One region of the Paenibacillus sp. lzh-N1 genome, then DNA from elsewhere that is predicted to be linked to it. Evidence: predicted binding sites of a transcription regulator. Region 1 holds the regulator's gene; the other holds the start of a gene.
What was found. The regulator CtsR, encoded in region 1, represses protease genes until heat stress. The targets are predictions, from matches to a motif close to ATGGTCAATAAAGGTCAAACA.

Region 1 (11,325 bases):
CGGGGAGCTGTAAGCAAGCTTTGATCCGGGGATGTCCGAATGGGGAAACCCGGCTGTCTTCATCGACAGTCACTACTCACTGAATTCATAGGTGAGTGAGAGGCAGACCAGGGGAACTGAAACATCTAAGTACCCTGAGGAAGAGAAAACAATAGTGATTCCGTCAGTAGCGGCGAGCGAACGCGGATTAGCCCAAACCAAGGAGCTTGCTCCTTGGGGTTGTGGGACGTCTCACATGGAGTTACAAAGGAATCGGTTAGATGAAGAGGTCTGGAAAGGCCCGCCAGAGAAGGTAAAAGCCCTGTAATTCAAAACTTGTTCCCTCCGAGACGGATCCCGAGTAGTGCGGGGCACGTGAAACCCCGTATGAATCCGGCAGGACCATCTGCCAAGGCTAAATACTCCCTGGCGACCGATAGTGAAGCAGTACCGTGAGGGAAAGGTGAAAAGCACCCCGGAAGGGGAGTGAAATAGATCCTGAAACCGTGTGCTTACAAGAAGTCAGAGCCCGATCGATGGGTGATGGCGTGCCTTTTGTAGAATGAACCGGCGAGTTACGTTCCCGTGCAAGGTTAAGGTGAAGAGCTGAAGCCGCAGCGAAAGCGAGTCTGAATAGGGCGAATGAGTACGTGGACGTAGACCCGAAACCGGGTGATCTACCCCTGTCCAGGGTGAAGGTGCGGTAACACGCACTGGAGGCCCGAACCCACGCATGTTGAAAAATGCGGGGATGAGGTGGGGGTAGCGGAGAAATTCCAATCGAACCCGGAGATAGCTGGTTCTCCCCGAAATAGCTTTAGGGCTAGCCTCGGAAAGAAGAATCGTGGAGGTAGAGCACTGATTGGGTGCGGGGCCCGCAAGGGTTACCAAGCTCAGTCAAACTCCGAATGCCATAGATTTAGTTCCGGGAGTCAGACAGTGAGTGCTAAGATCCATTGTCGAAAGGGAAACAGCCCAGACCATCAGCTAAGGTCCCCAAGTGTGTGTTAAGTGGGAAAGGATGTGGAGTTGCACAGACAACCAGGATGTTGGCTTAGAAGCAGCCACCATTGAAAGAGTGCGTAATAGCTCACTGGTCGAGTGACTCTGCGCCGAAAATGTAACGGGGCTAAACACACCACCGAAGCTATGGCTTGATGCATTTGCATCAGGGGTAGGGGAGCGTTGAATGCGGGTTGAAGGTGTACCGGAAGGAGCGCTGGACTGCATTCAAGTGAGAATGCCGGTATGAGTAACGAAAAGATCTGTGAGAATCAGATCCGCCGAAAGCCTAAGGGTTCCTGAGGAAGGTTCGTCCGCTCAGGGTAAGTCGGGACCTAAGGCGAGGCCGATAGGCGTAGTCGAAGGACAACAGGTCGAAATTCCTGTACCACCGTAATCCGTGATGAGCGATGGGGTGACGCAGTAGGGTAGTGACGCGGACTGATGGATGTCCGTCTAAGCAGTGAGGCTGATGTGTAGGCAAATCCGCACATCGTAAGGCTGGGCTGTGATGGGGAGCGAAAATTATAGTAGCGAAGGTCATGATCTCAGACTGCCAAGAAAAGCCTCTAGCCAGGAGAAGGTGCCCGTACCGCAAACCGACACAGGTAGGCGAGAAGAGAATTCTAAGGCGCGCGGAAGAACTCTCGTTAAGGAACTCGGCAAAATGACCCCGTAACTTCGGGAGAAGGGGTGCCTCGGTAGGGTGAATAGCCCGAGGGGGCCGCAGTGAAAAGGCCCAAGCGACTGTTTAGCAAAAACACAGGTCTGTGCGAAGCCGCAAGGCGAAGTATACGGGCTGACGCCTGCCCGGTGCTGGAAGGTTAAGGGGAGTGGTAAGCTCGCAAGAGCGAAGCTATGAACCGAAGCCCCAGTAAACGGCGGCCGTAACTATAACGGTCCTAAGGTAGCGAAATTCCTTGTCAGGTAAATTCTGACCCGCACGAATGGCGTAACGACTTGGGCGCTGTCTCAACGAGAGATCCGGTGAAATTTTAATACCTGTGAAGATGCAGGTTACCCGCGACAAGACGGAAAGACCCCATGGAGCTTTACTGCAGCTTGATATTGAATTTGGGTACGATCTGTACAGGATAGGTGGGAGCCGTTGAACCTTGAGCGCCAGCTTGAGAGGAGGCATCCTTGGGATACCACCCTGATCGTATCTAGGTTCTAACTTGGTACCGTGATCCGGTGCGAGGACAGTGTCAGGTGGGCAGTTTGACTGGGGCGGTCGCCTCCTAAAGAGTAACGGAGGCGCCCCAAGGTTCCCTCAGAATGGTTGGAAATCATTCGAAGAGTGCAAAGGCAGAAGGGAGCTTGACTGCGAGACCTACAAGTCGAGCAGGGACGAAAGTCGGGCTTAGTGATCCGGTGGTACCGCATGGAAGGGCCATCGCTCAACGGATAAAAGCTACCCTGGGGATAACAGGCTTATCTCCCCCAAGAGTCCACATCGACGGGGAGGTTTGGCACCTCGATGTCGGCTCATCGCATCCTGGGGCTGAAGTAGGTCCCAAGGGTTGGGCTGTTCGCCCATTAAAGCGGTACGCGAGCTGGGTTCAGAACGTCGTGAGACAGTTCGGTCCCTATCTGTCGTGGGCGTAGGAAATTTGAGAGGAGCTGTCCTTAGTACGAGAGGACCGGGATGGACGTACCGCTGGTGTACCAGTTGTTCCGCCAGGAGCACCGCTGGGTAGCTATGTACGGAAGGGATAAGCGCTGAAAGCATCTAAGCGTGAAGCCCCCCTCAAGATGAGATTTCCCAATTAGTAAGACCCCTTGAAGACGACGAGGTAGATAGGTTGGGGGTGGAAGTGCAGTAATGCATGGAGCTGACCAATACTAATCGGTCGAGGGCTTATCCTAAAGATAAGACGCAAGGAAGTTTCGGATCCAGTTTTCAGGGTATAAGTTCAGTATATCGTCAGCTCAAGTAGCTGAAGTTACACGGACAAACACACAGCATTTGGCGATGCTGATTCCTGAAAAAGAATTTACGGTGTAAATTCATGTTTGGTGGCGATAGCGGAGGGGTTCCACACGTACCCATCCCGAACACGACCGTTAAGCCCTCCAGCGCCGATGGTACTTGGACCGCAGGGTCCTGGGAGAGTAGGACGCCGCCAAGCAAAAGTGAAAAAGGATGATAACCTTAGCAGGTTATCATCCTTTTTTTTATGTATTTTGTGGATGGACACCTGCTTCTAAGGTTGACAGAGAGAAGATGCTTTGCGACACTCTAAGTGCGTATTTTTTTAAAAGGTCCAAGTATACGAGCGAGGTGACGAAGTTATGAAGATCAGGCAATTACAACGTGAGGAATTTGAAGCAGCTATTGAATTATCCCAGTATGCTTTTCAGTTTACAATGCCCCCGGAGGATCTGGAGAAAGCTAAGAAGAAATTCAAACCAGAACAAACATGGGGAATCTTCGACGGGCACGAATTGAATGCTAAACTGACTTTGCTGCCGCTACAAGTATACATACATGGTCAGGTTTTTGATATGGGGGGCATTGCTGGTGTGGCAACGTGGCCGGAAAAGCGTCGCGGGGGTATGGTTTCACGTTTGTTGACGCATGCGCTTGAAGAGATGAAGACTGCAGGACAAAGCCTTTCTTTTCTGCATCCATTCTCATTTGCCTTTTATCGTAAATTTGGATGGGAAACATATACGGAGTACAAAAAGTACGTCATTCCAATTGATAAATTCCCTGCTAAACTTAAAACAGAAGGTATAGTCAAACGGGATATCAAAAATATTTCAGAATTGGACCAAGTGTATCAATCGTATGCTTCACGTTACAATGGTATGCTGGTACGAGATAAGGAATGGTGGCAGGAACGGATTTTAAATGAAAATTATCGAACTGTAGTATATTACACGGATGCAGGCGATCCTCAGGGATATGCACTATACAAAATAGAAGATAAACAGTTAAATTGTGATGAGTTGGTATATGAAAATGAGACGGCACGTCGGGCTTTGTGGACTTATTTTGCAAATCATGACTCAATGATAACCCAAGGTAAATTTATTTACGTTCCAGCAGATGACAACCTGCCCTTTTTACTCGATGATCCGCGAATTCAACAGGAAACGGTGCCTTATTTTATGGGGCGTATTGTGGATGCAGTTGCTTTTGTAGAGAGATACCCTTTTGAGCAGATTGGAGAAGAAACAAGTTTGACCTTACATCTGACAGATCGGTATGCCCCTTGGAATGAAGGAGTATGGAGATTAACAATTACTACGGAGGGGCAAGGACATCTGGCAAGAGTGGATACAAGCAATTTATCTGACAACGCCTTAGCAGCTGACTTGAAACTGGGAATTCAGTCATTAACAACTTTAATGCTCGGCTACCAGCAAGCTGATAACCTGTCTAATTGGGGGCGTATTGAAGGAAGCAGTAAGTCTGTGGCTGCACTTAAACGTGTAATACCAATAAAACAAACATTCTTATTGGATTTTTTCTGATAAAGGTCCAATTGGTTCTTCTTAATGTCCAACTTTTTTTTAACCAAATAGGATGTGGTTTATCATAATTACTCAAAGCTCTTTCCATAATGGGAAGAGTTTTTTGTAATATGGTATAAAACATAATTAGATTGCGAAAAATGGTATTGACCCCTTGGCAAAAATGAAATTTGTGCTATAATACGAATATAGTCAAAGAAAGTCAAAGTCAATTGGAATCAGTGTGATTCCACAAAAGTATTATGTTGTTGGATTGGCCGTATATAACAATTTGACAGCAAAAAAGTAAAAAATAACGACCTGATTTGCGTATAGTTAGGAGCTGCTTCTTATGGACAGAAGAGAAGTGTATGATTTATCGCAAATAAAGGTCACACTAGAAACAAAACGGTACAATTCCAATGGATGTAGAACAGGCAATAGCCTGAATACAGCTTAGATTCGTGACTATACCGTTTGGTTAAGTTCAATATACGGCGGACTCTGTGGAGCGTGAAATGTACTTGAATACTTGCGTTTCCGTTAGTGGAGGATGATGAAATGCGCAATGTTTCCGACATTATTGAACAATATTTGAAGAGCATGCTGTTGGAAAGTCCCCAAGGCTTAGTGGAGATTCAGCGCAATGATCTGGCTGACCGCTTTTCCTGCGTACCGTCGCAAATTAATTATGTAATTAGTACCCGGTTTACGCTGGAAAAAGGTTATGTGGTGGAAAGTAAACGCGGTGGTGGAGGCTACATTCGAATTCAGCGAATTCAATTACCTGCACAACATGCGATCCATACACACCTTCATCAGAGCATCGGGGAGGAAATTAGCCAATCGGCAGCAGAAGGATTGATTTATCAGTTAGAGGAAGCTCATTTTTTAAGCAAAAGGGAAGCTGGTCTAATGAAGGCTGCTTTATCAAGAGATACATTATTGCTAAAGCTTCCCTATCGTGACCAACTGCGAGCAAGATTGCTTAAGGCTATGCTGATCTCGTTGCTGGCGGCCAAATAGCTAGTATCCACTAACCAGTGAATAGAGATTTGCAATTCAGATGTAGGGATTTGTAAAAATCCTGACGTTGAAGGAGGTGCTTTTATGCTGTGCCAAGAATGTAATATGCGGCCGGCAACTTTGCATTTCACCAAAATTGTGAATGGCGAAAAGACAGAGTTTCATATTTGTGAGACATGTGCGAAGGAAAAAGGGGAGATGATCCCTGGAACACCTAATGGCTTTTCGATTCATAGCTTGTTGTCGGGGATGTTGGATTTTGACTCCAGCACAAAGAGCCAGTCTTCAGGTCACACTGTTCCCCAAAATCTGCAATGCAAGGATTGCGGTATGACTTATACACAGTTTAGTAAGCTAGGACGTTTTGGATGTCCATCATGCTATCAATATTTTGATAGTCGTCTGGACCCTCTGTTCAAGCGTGTGCATGGTAGTACGAGTCATGTTGGGAAAGTTCCGGTCCGTACTGGAGGCCGATTAAAGGTTAAACGGCAAATTGATGATTTAAAAAAAGAGATGCAACAACACATTGTACAGGAAGAATTCGAATCAGCTGCTGAGCTTAGGGATCAAATCAGAAAGCTTGAAAAAGAAATGACTGAAGAGTAAAGTTTGTGAAGAGTAGGAGGGAATGCGTGATGCCCAATATCCGATTTACGGAAAAGCCGCTAAGTGATTGGATGCGTGGTGATGCTGCGGATTCGGAGATTGTCATTAGCAGCCGGGTAAGAATTGCGCGTAACTTGCAGCATTTGCCTTTTCCCATGCTTGCTACCAATCAGCAGTCGGAAGAAGTGCTTCAACGCTTAACGGATATCCTTCAGTATGATGATTTGCGTCGTTTTGGTACTTTTCATACCTTGAAAATATCCGAGTTGGATGAGATCGACAAGCAGGTACTGGTTGAGAAGCACTTAATTAGTCCTAATTTGGCGAACGAATCTCGCAACGGTGCTGTGTTGATTAGTGATGATGAATCAGTTAGTGTTATGATAAATGAAGAGGATCATCTGCGTATTCAGTGCTTATATCCGGGATGTCAGGTGAGAGAAGCCTGGGAACGCGCTATGGTCATTGATGATGCATTTGAAGCTCATGTTGATTATGCATTTGATGATCGGAGGGGGTTTCTGACCAGTTGTCCGACGAATGTCGGCACAGGTATGCGAGCTTCGGTGATGATGCATTTGCCCGCATTAGTTATGACTCATCAAATCAATCGTATATTGTCCGCTGTTTCACAGGTAGGTCTTACGGTTCGCGGCATTTATGGTGAAGGCAGTGAAGCAGTTGGAAATTTGTTTCAGGTATCTAATCAGATTACCCTGGGACAAACCGAAGCGGAAATTATCGAGAATCTGCATGGCGTGGTGCTGCAAATTATAGAGCACGAACGTTCTGCCAGAGAACGATTGATGAATGAATCCATGCTGCGGATTACAGATCGGGTGATGCGTTCATTCGGTATTTTGTCATATGCAGCAGTTTTGGATTCCAAGGAGGCTGCACAGCGGCTGTCCGATGTACGTCTCGGTGTAGATTTAGGGATTTTGGAGCGTCCTTCCATTGCAGCGATGAATGAGCTTAATGTGATGACGCAACCTGGCTTTCTGCAAAAAAGCTTTGGGGATAAAATGAATACCGGTGAGCGCGATATGTACCGGGCGAAGCTGATCCGGCAAAAATTAGGCACAACCCTTTAATATATAGAATGATCTGAAATACACATTGTGGAGGTGCAGGATATATGATGTTTGGAAGATTTACGGAACGTGCACAGAAAGTGCTTGCCTTGGCCCAGGAAGAAGCTGTTCGATTGGGACACAACAACATTGGCACAGAGCACATTTTGCTAGGACTCATTCGTGAAGGCGAAGGAATAGCAGCGAAAGCCTTAATCGGTTTAGGGCTGGGACTGGAGAAAATCCAGGATGAAGTGGAAACACTGATTGGACGCGGTCAAGAGCAACCGACGAACATTGCCTATACTCCACGTGCCAAAAAAGTCATTGAGCTGTCTATGGATGAAGCACGTAAATTGGGTCATACCTATGTAGGTACCGAGCATATTTTGCTAGGTCTTATTCGTGAAGGTGAAGGCGTGGCAGCACGTGTTCTGAACAACCTGGGTATCAGTTTGAACAAAGCGCGTCAGCAAGTGCTTCAATTGCTCGGCAGCAGCGAGGCAGTTTCCAGCCATCACGGTGCTCCAGCTAATGTCAGCACGCCAACCCTGGACAGTCTGGCACGCGATCTGACAGCTTCTGCGAAGGAAAATAACCTGGACCCCGTTATTGGGCGCAGCAAGGAAATTGAGCGCGTTATTCAAGTGCTCAGCCGCCGTACAAAGAACAATCCTGTTTTGATTGGTGAACCTGGGGTAGGTAAAACAGCGATTGCCGAAGGATTGGCACAAAAAATCATAGCGAATGAGATTCCTGAAACCTTGCGCGACAAACGCGTAATGACACTCGATATGGGCTCTGTAGTAGCAGGTACTAAGTATCGTGGTGAATTTGAGGATCGCTTGAAGAAGATTATGGACGAGATTCGTCAAGCCGGAAATATCGTACTGTTCATTGATGAGCTGCATACGCTGATTGGTGCTGGTGGAGCGGAAGGCGCAATTGATGCGTCCAACATCCTGAAACCTGCTCTGGCACGTGGCGAGCTGCAATGTATCGGTGCTACTACGCTGGATGAATATCGCAAATATATTGAGAAAGATGCTGCTTTGGAGCGTCGTTTCCAACCTATTACAGTGGATCAACCTTCTCCAGAAGAAGCAATCCAAATCTTGTATGGTCTGCGCGACCGTTACGAAGCGCATCACCGTGTAAAAATCACGGATGAGGCTATTGAAGCTGCAGTAAGATTGTCAGATCGTTATATTACTGATCGCTTCCTACCGGATAAGGCTATTGACCTTATTGATGAAGCAGGTTCCAAGGTAAGGCTGAATTCCTATACAGTACCGCCAAACCTGAAACAGCTGGAAAACCGTCTGGAAGATATCCGCAAGGAAAAAGATTCAGCGGTACAAAGTCAGGAGTTTGAAAAGGCAGCTGCGCTACGCGATACAGAGCAAAAGATTCGTGAAGAGCTGGATGTCACTAAAAACCAATGGAAAGAACAACAGGGGCGTACAGATTCCGAAGTTACACCAGAGGATATCGCTCAGGTTGTTGCCATCTGGACTGGTGTCCCAGTCAGCAAGCTAAAAGAAGAAGAAACACATCGTTTGCTGAATATGGAGCAACTGTTGCATGAACGGGTGATTGGGCAGGACGAAGCTGTTAAGGCAGTAAGCCGGGCGATTCGCCGGGCACGCGCCGGTCTGAAAGATCCGAAGCGTCCAATTGGCTCCTTTATTTTCCTCGGTCCAACTGGGGTTGGTAAAACAGAGCTGGCACGCGCCTTGGCTGAATCTATGTTTGGTGATGAAAATGCGGTTATCCGTATTGATATGTCCGAATATATGGAGAAGCACTCCACATCCCGTCTGGTAGGAGCGCCTCCAGGGTACGTTGGATATGAAGAAGGCGGTCAACTGACTGAGAAGGTACGTCGTAAGCCTTACTCTGTTGTGTTGCTGGATGAAATTGAAAAGGCACACCCAGAAGTATTCAATATTCTGCTGCAAGTGTTGGAGGATGGACGTCTGACGGATTCCAAAGGTCGTGTTGTTGACTTCCGTAACACACTCATCATCCTAACTTCCAACGTTGGTGCGCAGGCAATCAAACGCAACTCCACGCTTGGCTTTACAGCTGTTGTGGACGCTGGGGCGGATTACGATAACATGAAGGGCAAAGTGATGGATGAACTGAAGAAAAGCTTCCGTCCTGAGTTCTTGAACCGGATAGATGAAATTATCGTTTTCCATTCTCTCGAAGAAAAACATATTGCCGAAATTGTTTCACTCATGTCTGAGGAGCTGCGTAAGCGTCTGAATGAGTATGAGGTGGACTTTGAGTTGACAGACAAGGCTAAGAATTTCCTTGCTAAGGAAGGCTTCGATCCAGCGTATGGTGCGCGTCCATTGCGTCGTGCAATCCAGAAGCATATTGAAGATCGCCTGTCCGAGGAACTGTTGACTGGAAACATTTCTAAAGGCGACTCTCTCTACATTGATGAAGAGAACGGCGCATTGACAGTAACGAAAAAGGATAATGTATCCGCGAAGTCCTAAAGCAGTTTAGTAAATAAAACATTAGAAAAGGGTGTCTCGCAGGCTGGAAAGCTATTGCGAAGGCACCCTTTTTGTGTATTGAATACCTTGAATGGGTAGGCTAAAAGCTTTGGGAAAGTTTGTGATACTGCTTTACGTCCGCCAAGCTTCAATGGTAAACTTTTATTGTTACAGCTCTTTCAGGTGCTGTGTGAAGAATAAATTTGACATCATCGTCGTCAAGAAGGAGCCAGGGAATAAAGTATGGCTAAAGTGAAAACTAAATTTTCCTGTACGGAATGTGGCTATGAATCGCCTAAATGGTACGGAAAATGCCCTGGATGCCAGGCATGGAATTCCATGGTCGAAGAAACGGAAAGCGTTGTAAAAACTCAAGGAATGGGATCTTCCCTTCTTACTCATAGCACAAAAGACAAACCGCTTCCTATTATTGAAGTGGAAAGTGGCAAAGAAACACGAATTTTGACGGGAATTGGTGAATTAAATCGTGTACTTGGTGGAGGTGTGGTGCCAGGTTCACTTGTTCTGGTGGGTGGTGATCCGGGGATCGGCAAGTCTACGCTTATGCTGCAAACCTCTAATGAGCTGGCTTTAACTGGTTTAAAGGTTCTGTACGTGTCTGGTGAGGAATCCGTCCGCCAAACAAAGCTACGTGCAGATCGCCTCGGTGCCTTGTCTCCCAGTCTGTACGTATTATGTGAGACGAATTTGGAGACGATTGAAGAAGCAGTGGACAGCTTGAAGCCAGAGTTTTTGGTCATCGACTCGATACAGACTGTATATTTACCTGAGGTGACAAGTGCGCCTGGTAGTGTAGCACAGGTGCGCGAGTGTACTTCACGATTTATGCGGATTGCCAAAGGATTAGGTATTGCTACAGTACTGGTAGGGCATGTGACCAAGGAAGGCGCTATTGCAGGTCCGCGTTTGTTGGAGCATATGGTCGATTGTGTACTTTATTTTGAAGGAGAGCGTCATCATACGTATCGGCTGTTGCGTGCGGTTAAGAATCGCTTTGGTTCTACAAATGAAATTGGTATTTTTGAAATGGCCGAAAGTGGTTTGCGTGAGGTGGCGAATCCTTCTGAACTTTTCTTGTCCGAACGGCCACTGGGGGTGGCAGGTTCCACCGTCGTTGCCAGTATGGAGGGAACCCGACCTGTATTGGTTGAACTGCAAGCACTAATTGCAGCTACACATTTCCCATCTCCACGCCGAATGGGTACGGGGATCGACCATCATCGGATGGGATTAATCATTGCCGTCCTAGAAAAGCGGATGGGCATGTTTTTGCAAAACCAGGACGCTTATCTCAACGTTGCTGGAGGCGTAAAGCTGGATGAACCAGCGGTGGATTTAGCTATAGCGGTGAGCATTGCTTCCAGCTTTAGGGATGCTCCTACCAAGCCGTACGATGTGATTTTTGGTGAAGTAGGACTGACAGGCGAGGTGCGGGCTGTATCCCGAGCAGAACAGCGAGTGCGAGAAGCGGAGAAGTTAGGTTTCAAACGGGTGATCATGCCCGAGAAAAGCTTAAAGGGCTGGACACATCCGAAAGGGATACAAATTATAGGAGTTGGAACGGTGGCAGATGCACTGGCAGCCGCATTAGATTAGGGGGCATTGAGAATGAAGGAAGCGAGCCAACTGGATAAAATGAACGA
Region 2 (11,325 bases), 880 kb from region 1:
TGGAAAGTACCTTGTGTTGTATCATATTTCAACAGATGTGCCAGCATTTTGGAATCTGTCAAGTCGTTAATTGCTACTACTTCAATACCTTCTACGTCTTGAATACGGCGGAAAGCAAGGCGTCCAATACGTCCGAAACCGTTAATACCAACTTTAACTGTCATGAGTGAGTTCCTCCCAAAGTTCGTTTAGTTTAGTTTTATATATTCAAGACAGACCCGAAAGCCCGTCAAGACAACACAATTAAAAAACCTTATCAATCTCTTAAATAACGGCTTACAATCTCGGCAGCAGCGCCTTCGTCGGTGACAAGAATGTCTTCCTGTCCGAAACGCAATACCGCATGAATAGCAGCCGCCTTGCTCTTGCCTCCAGCCACACCTAACACCGTCTCCGTGCGCCTGATGTCCTCCAAACGGAGTCCAAGCGTCAGCATTCTGTGAACAACGACGCCGTCTTCGTTAAAATAATAACCAAACGATTCGGCGACCGCGCCCTCATTGCTGATCTGGGCGAAGGTTTCAGGGTCAAGCTTGCGTCTGTGGGCCATTGCTATGGCGTTGCCTATCCCGTGAATGATAATACGACTTTCTCGAATCAGGCTCAATATATCCTGAATATTCGTATCCTCAAGCAAGGAGTTGTAAGCATGATTGCTGAGCAAATCCGGTACATGGAGCAGACGGTATTGAGCGCCGACCTTGCGAGCCATCGTGGAGGCAATTGTATTTGCCTGCATTTCCATGCTCTCTCCCAAACCCCCGCGTGCCGGTACAAACCATCCGCCTTTAAGCGGGCCGTTAGCAGGTAATGTCAGTTGTTCCGCCACATCTGCAATCGTCGTGCCACCTGTTACAGCGACCACGTCCTCGTCATCCATAACACTCAGCAGCGCCTTTGCGCCAGCACGGCCCAGTTCCTGCTTCGCTAACGGTGAAGCATCCGAATCCCCTGGAACGACAACCACCTTCCTCAAACCGTAGGCTTGACGAATCTGATCCTCCAATTGGGACAGGCCGAACAAGTTGTTCGCAATCGGCTCCAGCTGTTCCAGCAGATCCAGTCCTGCTTTGCTCACCTTCATGCCCACACTCTCAATCTCAATTAGCCCTTGCGCTTTAAGGAGATCAGTCTCAGCGCGCAGTACGCGCTCGGTCATATCCAGTGAAGCTGCCAGTGTTCTGCGTCCAATAACTTCGGACAGCATAATCTGATGCAGGATCGTGTACCTTTTTTTCAAAACATCCATGAGGTCGGGCAGAAGCTGCTTCTGTATTTCTAATATCTTTCGCATGCTTTCCACTCCCGCACACTTCTAAGTTCTGTCTCTATGCTATATCTCTAACTGGTCTTAAAATGTCCCGGGATAACTTTTTAAGTCCCACGTATATCTTACCCAATATTTGCTTCACATGCAAGTCTATCTGAACCTATATTTCTCAACTTTTTATGTGAATATGCGCACGTAATAAAAGCTTGCAATTCAATGCCGTATATCATATAATCATCTTTGTTTCCAATTAATTAGTTAGTTGCTTGTAATGTTCATCTGTGCGCCCGTGGTCCAACGGATATGACGTAGGCCTCCGGAGCCTGAGATCGAGGTTCGATTCCTCGCGGGCGCGTCGTTTTATATGATCGGCTAAATGTTCCATATAATGTTTTTAACCAAAAAGAGCGCTGAGCGCTCTTTTTTTAATCAATAGTTTGACTTTCTTTGACTTTTTGTTTGAAATTGTTTATCATGTGGTTAATACGGTAACAGTTTATAAATAGGGATGTGTAATCGGCATATCCACCAAATCCACTAACGATATTTAAGGGAGGTTTTTTGACGTGAGCTATGTTCCTATGGTAGTAGAACAAAGTAACCGCGGCGAACGCGCCTATGACATTTATTCCAGACTGTTGAAGGATCGCATTATTTTGTTGGGCTCGGACGTCAATGACGTTGTAGCCAACTCAATTATTGCACAAATGCTGTTTTTGGCTGCTGAAGATCCTGAAAAAGACATTCACTTGTATATTAACAGTCCTGGCGGTTCCATCACAGCTGGTATGGCCATTTTCGATACGATGCAATACATTAAACCTGACGTATCTACCATTTGTGTAGGTATGGCTGCTTCCATGGGTGCTTTCTTGCTGAATGCAGGTGCCAAAGGCAAACGTTTTGCCTTGCCAAACAGTGAAATTATGATTCACCAACCACTGGGTGGTGCACAAGGACAGGCAACGGATATCGAAATTCGCGCCCGTCGCATTCTGAAAATGCGTGACAAATTGAACCGCATTCTCGCAGATCGCACAGGTCAACCACTGGAACGCATCGAAAAAGACACAGACCGTGACTATTTCATGTCCGCTGATGATGCCAAAGAATACGGTATTATTGATAAAGTGTTAACTAGCTCCTCTCCAGAAGGTGTATAAGAAAACTTATTTACCTCGGATAGCTGGTAAATCAAAAAGGCTGCCTCGGATATTCGTATCCAGTAGGCAGCCTTTTTGATTTGCTATTTTTTTAAAATATAGGTCATCCAAATTATTGATTTTGTCCCGCAAAAGGCTTTCCGCCCTGAGGCAGCAGTTGAGCGAACGAGTAAGTAAACTCCGGAATTCCATACGCGTATGGAGCATAATCATACAAATCAAACACGATGGTTACTCCACTGTTGGTCACATAAAAATTCTGATCTGCGGCCAACTCTTTAAATTTTTCAAAACCTTCGCCAGCCTGGAGCGCATCAATTTTTTTCTTCAAATCAGCATTCAAAAACTTTTTATAGTTCGGATTTGCCTTCAATACGTCAGACAATTGCAGCAGCTTGCCATCAGCGAGCGAGAACGTGTATCCTTTACGCGCCGTCATACCGTGTGCGCCACCTGTATACGAGTAGTCCTGCATAATCACACTTAGAATACCGTCCTTGTTATAGGCAATTGCAAAATCATTCTCGAAATCATACGGTCTTTCTGCTGTAACCTCTCCCTCTGCCACCATCTTTTTGCCTGCTGCCAATACTGTCTCTGCATGCTTTTTTAGCACATTATTAATGGTCTGTTGAGCCTCAGGATTCAGCTGGCTGCCGCTGATTTGTGGATACTTAATCTTATAAGATACCTTTGCATTGCTCGAAGCTGGAAGCGTCTGAGATGCAATTGTGATTGGATTTAGCTGGCTTTTACTCAATGTTACGGTTTTCTGAGCTGCATTCCACTGAGCATCGATACCCAGATAGTCTTTCAGCAGACTCATAGGGATGTATAACTTCCCGGCGACCATTTTGGCATCCATGCTACGCGTGTTGATTCCGTTCACATTGACATAGGCATCCGAGGAGGAGACCACGATATAGAGCTTGTTGTACCCACTCCCCACTGTATATGTCCCTTCTTTGGTGTCATAGCTCACCGGAATTCCCAAGCTGTCACGCAGTGCTGCCACTGGAATCATGGTGTTCCCGTTCACTTGAATACCTTTAGCGGCCAACGTTTTACCATTCCATTGGATGGCGATCCCTGGTTGCTGTGTTGTCGCTTGCTGCTGTTTGGTCGATGCTGCCCCAATATAGGAAACGGGAATAACCGCAACCCCTGCTAAAATTCCCGCTGCCAGCAATGCTGAGCCCCATTTTTTTGTATGTTTGTTCATCGTAAGTATTCCTCCTATTGCAAATCTGTATAATCTATGTGTTTTGATCACTTTTCTTATTATATCTATACCCTATTGTATGTAGTTTACAATCTGTACACTCCCTGATTTCAATCTGTACACCTAACAGCCATTAGCTATGACAGACTCATTACAAAATGGTTTCAATAGACAAAAGAAGCCAACAAGTCATCCTGCAATGTTGCAGGCGCTTGCGGCTCCGCTTAATGGTCTATACTAGTTCATCTCATATTGGGCAGACACTTGGACTTTCACCGTTACTTGACCCGACTGTATCTCTGTTCCGCCACTCATATCCATGAGCGCTTTGGACATGGCATTCTCACGTTGTGTGTAAACCTGAGCTTCCCCGCCATCTACTGTAACATTCACCAGAGCTCCTAACCCGCGTTTAGCTGATTTTGCTACGGCACTGGCTTTGGATTGAGCATTATCCAACGCCTTTGCAATGGCTGCTTCCTCATAAGCGGAAGGATTCTCTACGGAAAACTGTATATTATCTACGTTGTTTGCCCCGGAATTTGTAGCCTCATCCAACAGTTGACCAATTTTGTCCAAATTGCGGTATTTCACTGAAAGTGTATGGTTGGCCATGTAGCCTTTGAGCTTTTGTCCTTCTTTCTCGTTATAGGTATAGTTAGGCTGTACAGAGAACTGGCTTGTCTGAATATCGTCTGCACTAATGCTCCATTTTTCTTTTAACAGCTGTGTGACCTTGTTTATTTTCGCAGCATTGGCTTTTTGAGCAGCAGCAGCGGTGTTTCCTTCCGATTGCACACCAATAGAGAGATAAGCGATATCTGGCTTAGCCATTATTTCACCACTTCCACTCACGTTAATTACACCATTCGCCGTCGTCGCCGTTGCTGCATAAGCGCGATCAGCTCCCGTCCACAGCCCTCCTGCTATTCCCCCAGCTAATAATGCTCCTGCAAGAATTGCTGTGCTTACTGTTTTTGTCCAAACTCTCATTGTAGTCAGCCTCTTTCTTGAAAATGTTTGTACCTTCCAGACGGAAAAAACGGGAAAAGGTTGCAGTCAAGCGGTATAAATTTCCGAAACAGAGCATTACCCAGGGGTTTTAACTATTTGTAGCTTGGACTTAACGCGGTCGCTATATTCAAATAAATATACATAAATAGCTTAATGGCGGGGCTGGTTGAATGCTTTTTTCTGGATACAAAAAAAAGCCCCCGAGGGGGCTTTCACTAAGAGCATACATCATATCACAAAGCAAATGTTCGTTTATTGATTTTCCAGCTCTACCTTACTAACCAGACTTACTAAAGCGTTTACAGCCTGTTCGGCGTCCGCACCTTCAGCACTAATATTGATTTCAGTACCTGTACTGATGGCGAGGCTCATAATACCCATGATGCTCTTGGCATTAACCTTTTTGTCTTCTTTTTCCACAAAAATTTCAGATGAATATTTATTCGCTTCCTGTACGAACAACGCAGCAGGTCTGGCGTGCAGTCCTGTTTTCAAGCGTACGACTACTGGATGTTTTGACATGTCAGCTTACCCCCTCATCAAATAAATCTGGACGCTATTTACTCCATTTTATTTATCACATTATAACATTAACCCGGGACAGACACTAGAAAAAAAACTAAAAAAACCGGTTCTAAAAGCCCCACAGACCCTCTTTTACGGAATTAGGCCGTTTTCCCCCCTGATTTTGTCAGCCATCTCATCAATTTTGCGAAGTCGATGATTTACACCCGATTTACTCACGACCCCTTTGAGCATTTCCCCGACTTCTTTTAAATTCAAATCGGGATGAGCGAGCCGAACTTCTGCCACTTCACGCAGTTTATCTGGCAAGGTCTCCAAACCAACTTCCCTCTCCAGCAACTTAATATTCTCAATTTGCCGGACAGCAGCTCCGATCGTCTTGTTCAAATTAGCTGTTTCGCAATTAACAATACGGTTTACGGAATTGCGCATATCGCGCATGATACGTACATCTTCAAATTTGAACAAGGCTTGGTGCGCCCCAATGATACTGAGCAGCTCAATGATCTTCTCGCCTTCCTTGATGTAAAGGATAAAGCCTTTTTTTCGCTCAATACAGCGGGCATTGAGATGAAACTCATTAGCGAGGTCAACTAGCGCCTGACAATGCTCCTCATACATCGAAGAAATTTCAAGGTGGTAAGACGATCCCTCTGGATTATTTACAGAGCCACCTGCCATAAAGGCACCCCGCAGATAAGCCCGCTTACAACAGTTTTTCCGAATGATATCCCGATTAATCCCGTCAGTGAACAAGAAACCTTCTGAGACAATATAAAGCTCCTTTAGCAGCTCTTGTACACCATTAGGAATACGGACAATATACACATTATTTTTTTTCAAGCGCATTTTTTTCCGTACAAGCAGTTCGATGTGAAGTTGAAAATGCTTTTTGATTAAGGAGTAAATCCGCCTTGCAATCGCGGCATTTTCTGTGGACACGTCCAATATCACCCTTTTATTCGACAGTTGTACGGATCCGAGCATACGTATGAGCGCAGACAGTTCCGCTTTTTCACAGCAGGGCTGGCTTTCAATCATCGTAAGCTCTTTTTTCGTTTGTGCCGCAAAGGACAAGGGACTCACCTCCTTCTTAACATCCAGTTTTGTACCAATTGGTAAATATGCTGGCTCAGTTTGTCGGCGTCATGCCGTAAATACGTGCGGAACAGAACTAACGTATCTGCCACTACTTTATATCCTCGATCAGCCAGCTCGCCCATGTCTACTTGAACAGGCTTAGCTCCCTGCTCGGCATACATTTCCTGTACTTGGGGTGGAATTTCTCCGTTATTTACAATGACATAGTCGAACAGATGATGCCCTACATGCTCATAGATCGCTTGCAGGTGATCTCCCACTGTATAGCCATCGGTTTCCCCCGGCTGGGTCATCACGTTGCAGACAAATATTTTGATAGCATCTGATTTCACCACAGCCTCAGCAAGTTTCGGTACAAGCAAATTCGGTAAAATGCTGGTATATAGACTGCCGGGACCAATTAGAATCGCATCGGCTTCATTAATGGCTTCCACAGCCTCAGGCAACGGCTCCACGTGAGTCGGTTCAAGAAAAACACGTTTGATTCGTCCGCCCGCTTCTGGGATTTTGGACTCCCCGGTGATCACCGTACCATCCTCCATCTCGGCGCCGAGCACAACGCCTTCTTCAGCCGCCGGCAGTACACGCCCTCGGACAGCAAATACACGGCTAAGCTCACGCACCGCCGTTACAAAATCCCCCGATATATCAGTCATCGCTGCTAAGATCAAATTCCCCAAGCTATGGCCTGACAACCCTGATCCAGCACCGAAACGGTATTTTAGCATATCTGACATTACTGGTTCCACGTCAGCCAAGGCAGTCAGCACATTGCGGATATCCCCTGGAGGGGGCATCTGCAGCTCACTGCGCAATATCCCGGAGCTTCCGCCATCGTCAGCGACTGTAACAATAGCCGTAATATCCAGCGGCTTTTGCTTCAAGCCCCGCAGCATGACGGACAAGCCGGTTCCGCCGCCCATAACAACAATACGTGGGCGCTCCCGTTGTGATCCGGTCTCTTTCATGATTTCACCTCATTAATGCCGGTCCCGATCAGCATCCCGATGCGAAACAGAAACGGATTCTGTCTCGCTGGCACCCAGCATTTTTCCTAAATACTCCGATATTGCAACTGAACGATGCTTACCTCCAGTACAGCCAATACCGATAATGACCTGGCTTTTACCTTCTTTGCGATACTGCGGAATCAAAAAGTGCAACATATCCAGCAACTTGGTCAGGAACGCCTGAGTCTCCGGCCACTTCATGACATAATCATATACATCGCTATCCTGTCCCGTGTGTGGACGTAGCTGGTCCACATAGTGGGGATTAGGCAGGAAGCGCACATCGAATACAAGATCGGCATCAATGGGAATACCATATTTGAAGCCAAAAGAAGTAATATTCACGGACAGCATACTGCTCTCCAGATGAGAAAATCTCGAAATAATCCTCGCCTTTAAGGTTGCGGGCTTCATCGTACTTGTATCAATAACCTGTGTAGCGGAGCTTTTGAGCTCCTCCAACATCTTACGCTCCAAACGAATCCCATCCAAAGGCATACCATCTGGAGCAAGCGGATGCCGTCGACGGCTTTCTTTGTACCGCTGTACGAGAACACCGTCATTCGCATTCAAGAATAAAATTTCACAATGAATCGTAAAATGATCTTTAATATAATTAAGCGATTCCGACAAGGCGGTGAAAAATTCTCGTCCGCGTAAATCAATGACAAGAGCCACTTTGCCTATTTTACCGTTAGACTGCTCAATCAACTCGGCAAATTTGGGAATCAGCACAGGGGGCAGATTATCAACACAGAAGAAGCCCAAGTCTTCAAGGCTCTGCACCGCAATGGTCTTCCCTGCGCCTGACATCCCCGTAATAATAATGAGCGTTGCCCACGGCGCAGCATTTTTTAGATTGTCTGTCATATGGACTTCCCTCTCCTTTTGCTTCTTCGCTCTATGCCAGTACCCCTATCATCAACCTGTGGATTAGGAGCGTAGCAGCAACCCTGCAGCCCCTACGATACCCGCGTCATTGCCTAACACTGCTGGTACGATATATACACCTTTTTGAAGCGGTTCAGGAGCCAGCTTGGCGTATACGCGACGCATCTCTTCAAACAAAAAGTCGCCTGCTTTAGAAACACCGCCGCCTATAATAAACAATTCTGGATTGAGCACAGCGGCAACAGCTGCCATCGATTTCCCCAAATAAAAGGCAGCCCGGTTCACGATACGCAGTGCGACTTCATCCCCGGCTTTAGCAGCATCGAATACTTCCTTAGCAGCAATGTGATCTTCCAGCGCCAGAGAGGTCCGGTCGCCACGTTCCACAGCATCCTTGGCCATACGAATGATGCCTGTTGCGGAAGATACAGTTTCCAAGCAACCCATTTTGCCGCATCCACACTGAATAGCCTCCAGATCAGGCACGACGCTGATATGGCCAATTTCCCCAGCCATGCCCGAAGAACCTTGATATATTTTACCGTTTATAATAATACCGCCACCTACGCCTGTTCCCAGGGTATAGCATACGCAGTTTTCAATGCCTTTGCCTGCACCAGCCCAAGCCTCACCCAGCGCAGCAACATTCGCATCATTGTCTATTTTCACAGGCTTGCCAATCCGGTTCTCTAGGAGCGCACGGATCGGTACGTCACGAAAGCCAATATTAGGAGCGAGGACAATAATACCATCACGAACATTCGTAAAACCTGCAACGCCTGCACCGACACCCTTTAGTTGATCCCACTCATAAGGAGATTCCTCAACAATGTGCCGCACATATTTTTCGATATTACCAATGACAACGTCTACACCTTTATCGGTTTCGGTTGGTCCCTCATATGTGTGCAAAAGCTGTCCGTTTTCATTACAAATGCCGACTTTAATCGCGGTACCGCCCAAATCGACACCTACATAGATACTTTCAGACATGTTCCAAGCCACCTTTTATGTTTACTTAAAAATCTGGTATGAAATATAGCTTAAAATTCCTGCCTCATAATAGTAATCCTACGTTCCAACTATAATTGAAGCCCCCGTTACGGTCAAGGACACTTGCCTGTTGAAAAATGTACGATTAGCTGAACTTTTAACCTCATGCCTCCATAAGAAAAACATTTATTGACGTACTTTCAAGAAAGCCAGACCACGCTTAACGGAATTTTTCCTTGCGATTAAAGAATTGTTCAGCTCCGCTGGAAATTTATAAATTCTATAATCATAAAAAGGAGAAAGCCTGTGCAAATGCACCAGGCTTTCTCTTCCTGAACAAACAACGGGGCTTAACAGAGGGCCCTTAGCCCCTCACATTAGCCACTTTGTGTATTATAGACACCCTTTATTGATCCAGTGTTTCGCTCCAGTCGTGGACAGCGCTGCCTTCAAGATACTTCTCGCAATCCATAGCCGCCATACAGCCCGTTCCCGCAGCCGTAATGGCTTGTCGATAACGGTTATCCTGCACGTCCCCACAGGCAAAAACACCCGGGATATTCGTTTCCGTCGTGCCTGGCTTCACTTCAATATAGCCGTGTTCATCGGTATGGATCTGTCCGTTCAGGAAGCCTGTGTTTGGTGTATGACCAATCGCTACAAACACGCCATCTGCCTCTATTAGCTCATCCTGGTTGGTCTCATTATTGTGAACTTTCAAGCCCTTCAAGCCAGTTTCTCCCGTCACAACTTCCAGAGGAGTCCGGTTTAATGCCCAATGTACTTTTTCATTTTCGCGTGCGCGATCTTGCATAATTTTAGATGCCCGCAATTCGTCACGACGATGGACCAAGGTTACACTGGAAGCAAAACGGGTCAAGAAGCTCGCTTCCTCCATGGCTGAATCGCCACCGCCGACCACGATAATCTTTTTCCCACGGAAAAAGAAGCCGTCGCAAGTTGCGCATGTGCTAACTCCGCGACCTACATTGTCCTGCTCACCTGGAATGCCGAGGTATTTGGCGGACGCACCTGTAGCAATAATAACCGACTCCGCCTCAATGATGCCTTTACCCTCTACCTTCACTTTAAAAGGGCGCTTGCTGAAATCGACTTCCTCTACCCAACCGGAAGTAAACTCAGCGCCAAAACGTTCGGCCTGCTTGCGCATGTTATCCATCAGCTCAGGTCCGAGGATACCTTGCTCAAAACCCGGGAAATTTTCAATTTCAGTCGTTGTGGTAAGCTGCCCACCGGGCTGCATTCCTTCAATGATCAGCGGATTCATGTTGGCGCGTGCCAAATAAATAGCGGCTGTGTAGCCTGCAGGACCTGTACCAATAATTATGGATTTATACATACGTTTGTTGCCTCCTTTAAGTGATGTTTGGAGCAGGTCTCAGACCTGCTTTTTAAACGTGGAGAGCGGCTGCTTCAGCTTCTGTTTGATACCACACACGCTGTCAATTTGACGTGCGTAGCGGCTTACGGTCGATACGGAAATACCATAGCGGTCAGCTACTTCCTGATAGGTGACTGAATGATGATGCATTTTGGCTGTCAAATATTCCAGCGCAGCTGCCCATCCCTCAGTATGCTGAACCATCGGGACTTCTGGAGCAAGCCGATCCAGATACTCCTGCCAAAGTGATCTCAAATCATGCTGCATGGCCGGATCAGATGATTTGCTCATGACGGTCAGTACCTTGTCCAGCACGGCCTGCCATTGTGGATCAACTGACGAAGCAGAGCTATCACCTTCGGTTGTATGCGGATCTTTCTCAGCCTCCAACCGCTCAGGATGCTCCGTAACCGCGTGTGTATTCTGTACTTCCTGCTCTGCCAGCTCTTGCAATACTTGCAGAGCACGGCGTTTGAGTTCACTCTCCTGATCCGGGTCTTCTACGAAGGACTCCAGCGCCTGACGCACCTCATCGTCACCGATCAGGCTTAACGCCTGAATGACCTGAAGCTGAGTCGCCCGGTCTCCGTGGCGCAAGGCCCAAAAGAAAGATGACCGGATTAGCGGGTCCTTCTTCATACTGTCAGGCACCTGCTCAGCACCAAACTTCTCCCACATGCGGAATTGCTCCTCAAACGGGAGATGATAGTGATAGCTGAGCACTTGCAGCGGTG

Region 2: clpP (ATP-dependent Clp endopeptidase proteolytic subunit ClpP) is a predicted target of CtsR. The motif match lies at 1,705-1,725, and genes of this name have one in related genera.

Annotation. Positions count from the first base shown of each region.
Region 1 covers NZ_CP025696.1:2,379,767-2,391,091, forward strand. Annotated here, with positions in the region: rRNA gene C0638_RS10725 (23S ribosomal RNA) at 1-2,850, shown strand, start outside; rRNA gene rrf (5S ribosomal RNA) at 2,997-3,113, shown strand; gene C0638_RS10735 (GNAT family N-acetyltransferase) at 3,277-4,464, shown strand; gene C0638_RS10740 (CtsR family transcriptional regulator) at 5,005-5,469, shown strand; gene C0638_RS10745 (protein-arginine kinase activator protein McsA) at 5,554-6,078, shown strand; gene C0638_RS10750 (protein-arginine kinase McsB) at 6,108-7,172, shown strand; gene clpC (ATP-dependent protease ATP-binding subunit ClpC) at 7,217-9,661, shown strand; gene radA (DNA repair protein RadA) at 9,905-11,278, shown strand; gene disA (DNA integrity scanning diadenylate cyclase DisA) at 11,291-11,325, shown strand, end outside.
Region 2 covers NZ_CP025696.1:1,498,439-1,509,763, forward strand. Annotated here, with positions in the region: gene gap (type I glyceraldehyde-3-phosphate dehydrogenase) at 1-164, opposite strand, end outside; gene C0638_RS06780 (sugar-binding transcriptional regulator) at 257-1,294, opposite strand; tRNA gene C0638_RS06785 (tRNA-Arg) at 1,554-1,625, shown strand; gene clpP (ATP-dependent Clp endopeptidase proteolytic subunit ClpP) at 1,837-2,433, shown strand; gene C0638_RS06795 (PdaC/SigV domain-containing protein) at 2,546-3,655, opposite strand; gene C0638_RS06800 (SIMPL domain-containing protein) at 3,893-4,648, opposite strand; gene C0638_RS06805 (HPr family phosphocarrier protein) at 4,922-5,191, opposite strand; gene whiA (DNA-binding protein WhiA) at 5,327-6,271, opposite strand; gene C0638_RS06815 (gluconeogenesis factor YvcK family protein) at 6,277-7,263, opposite strand; gene rapZ (RNase adapter RapZ) at 7,276-8,175, opposite strand; gene C0638_RS06825 (ROK family glucokinase) at 8,239-9,189, opposite strand; gene trxB (thioredoxin-disulfide reductase) at 9,596-10,549, opposite strand; gene C0638_RS06835 (tetratricopeptide repeat protein) at 10,589-11,325, opposite strand, start outside.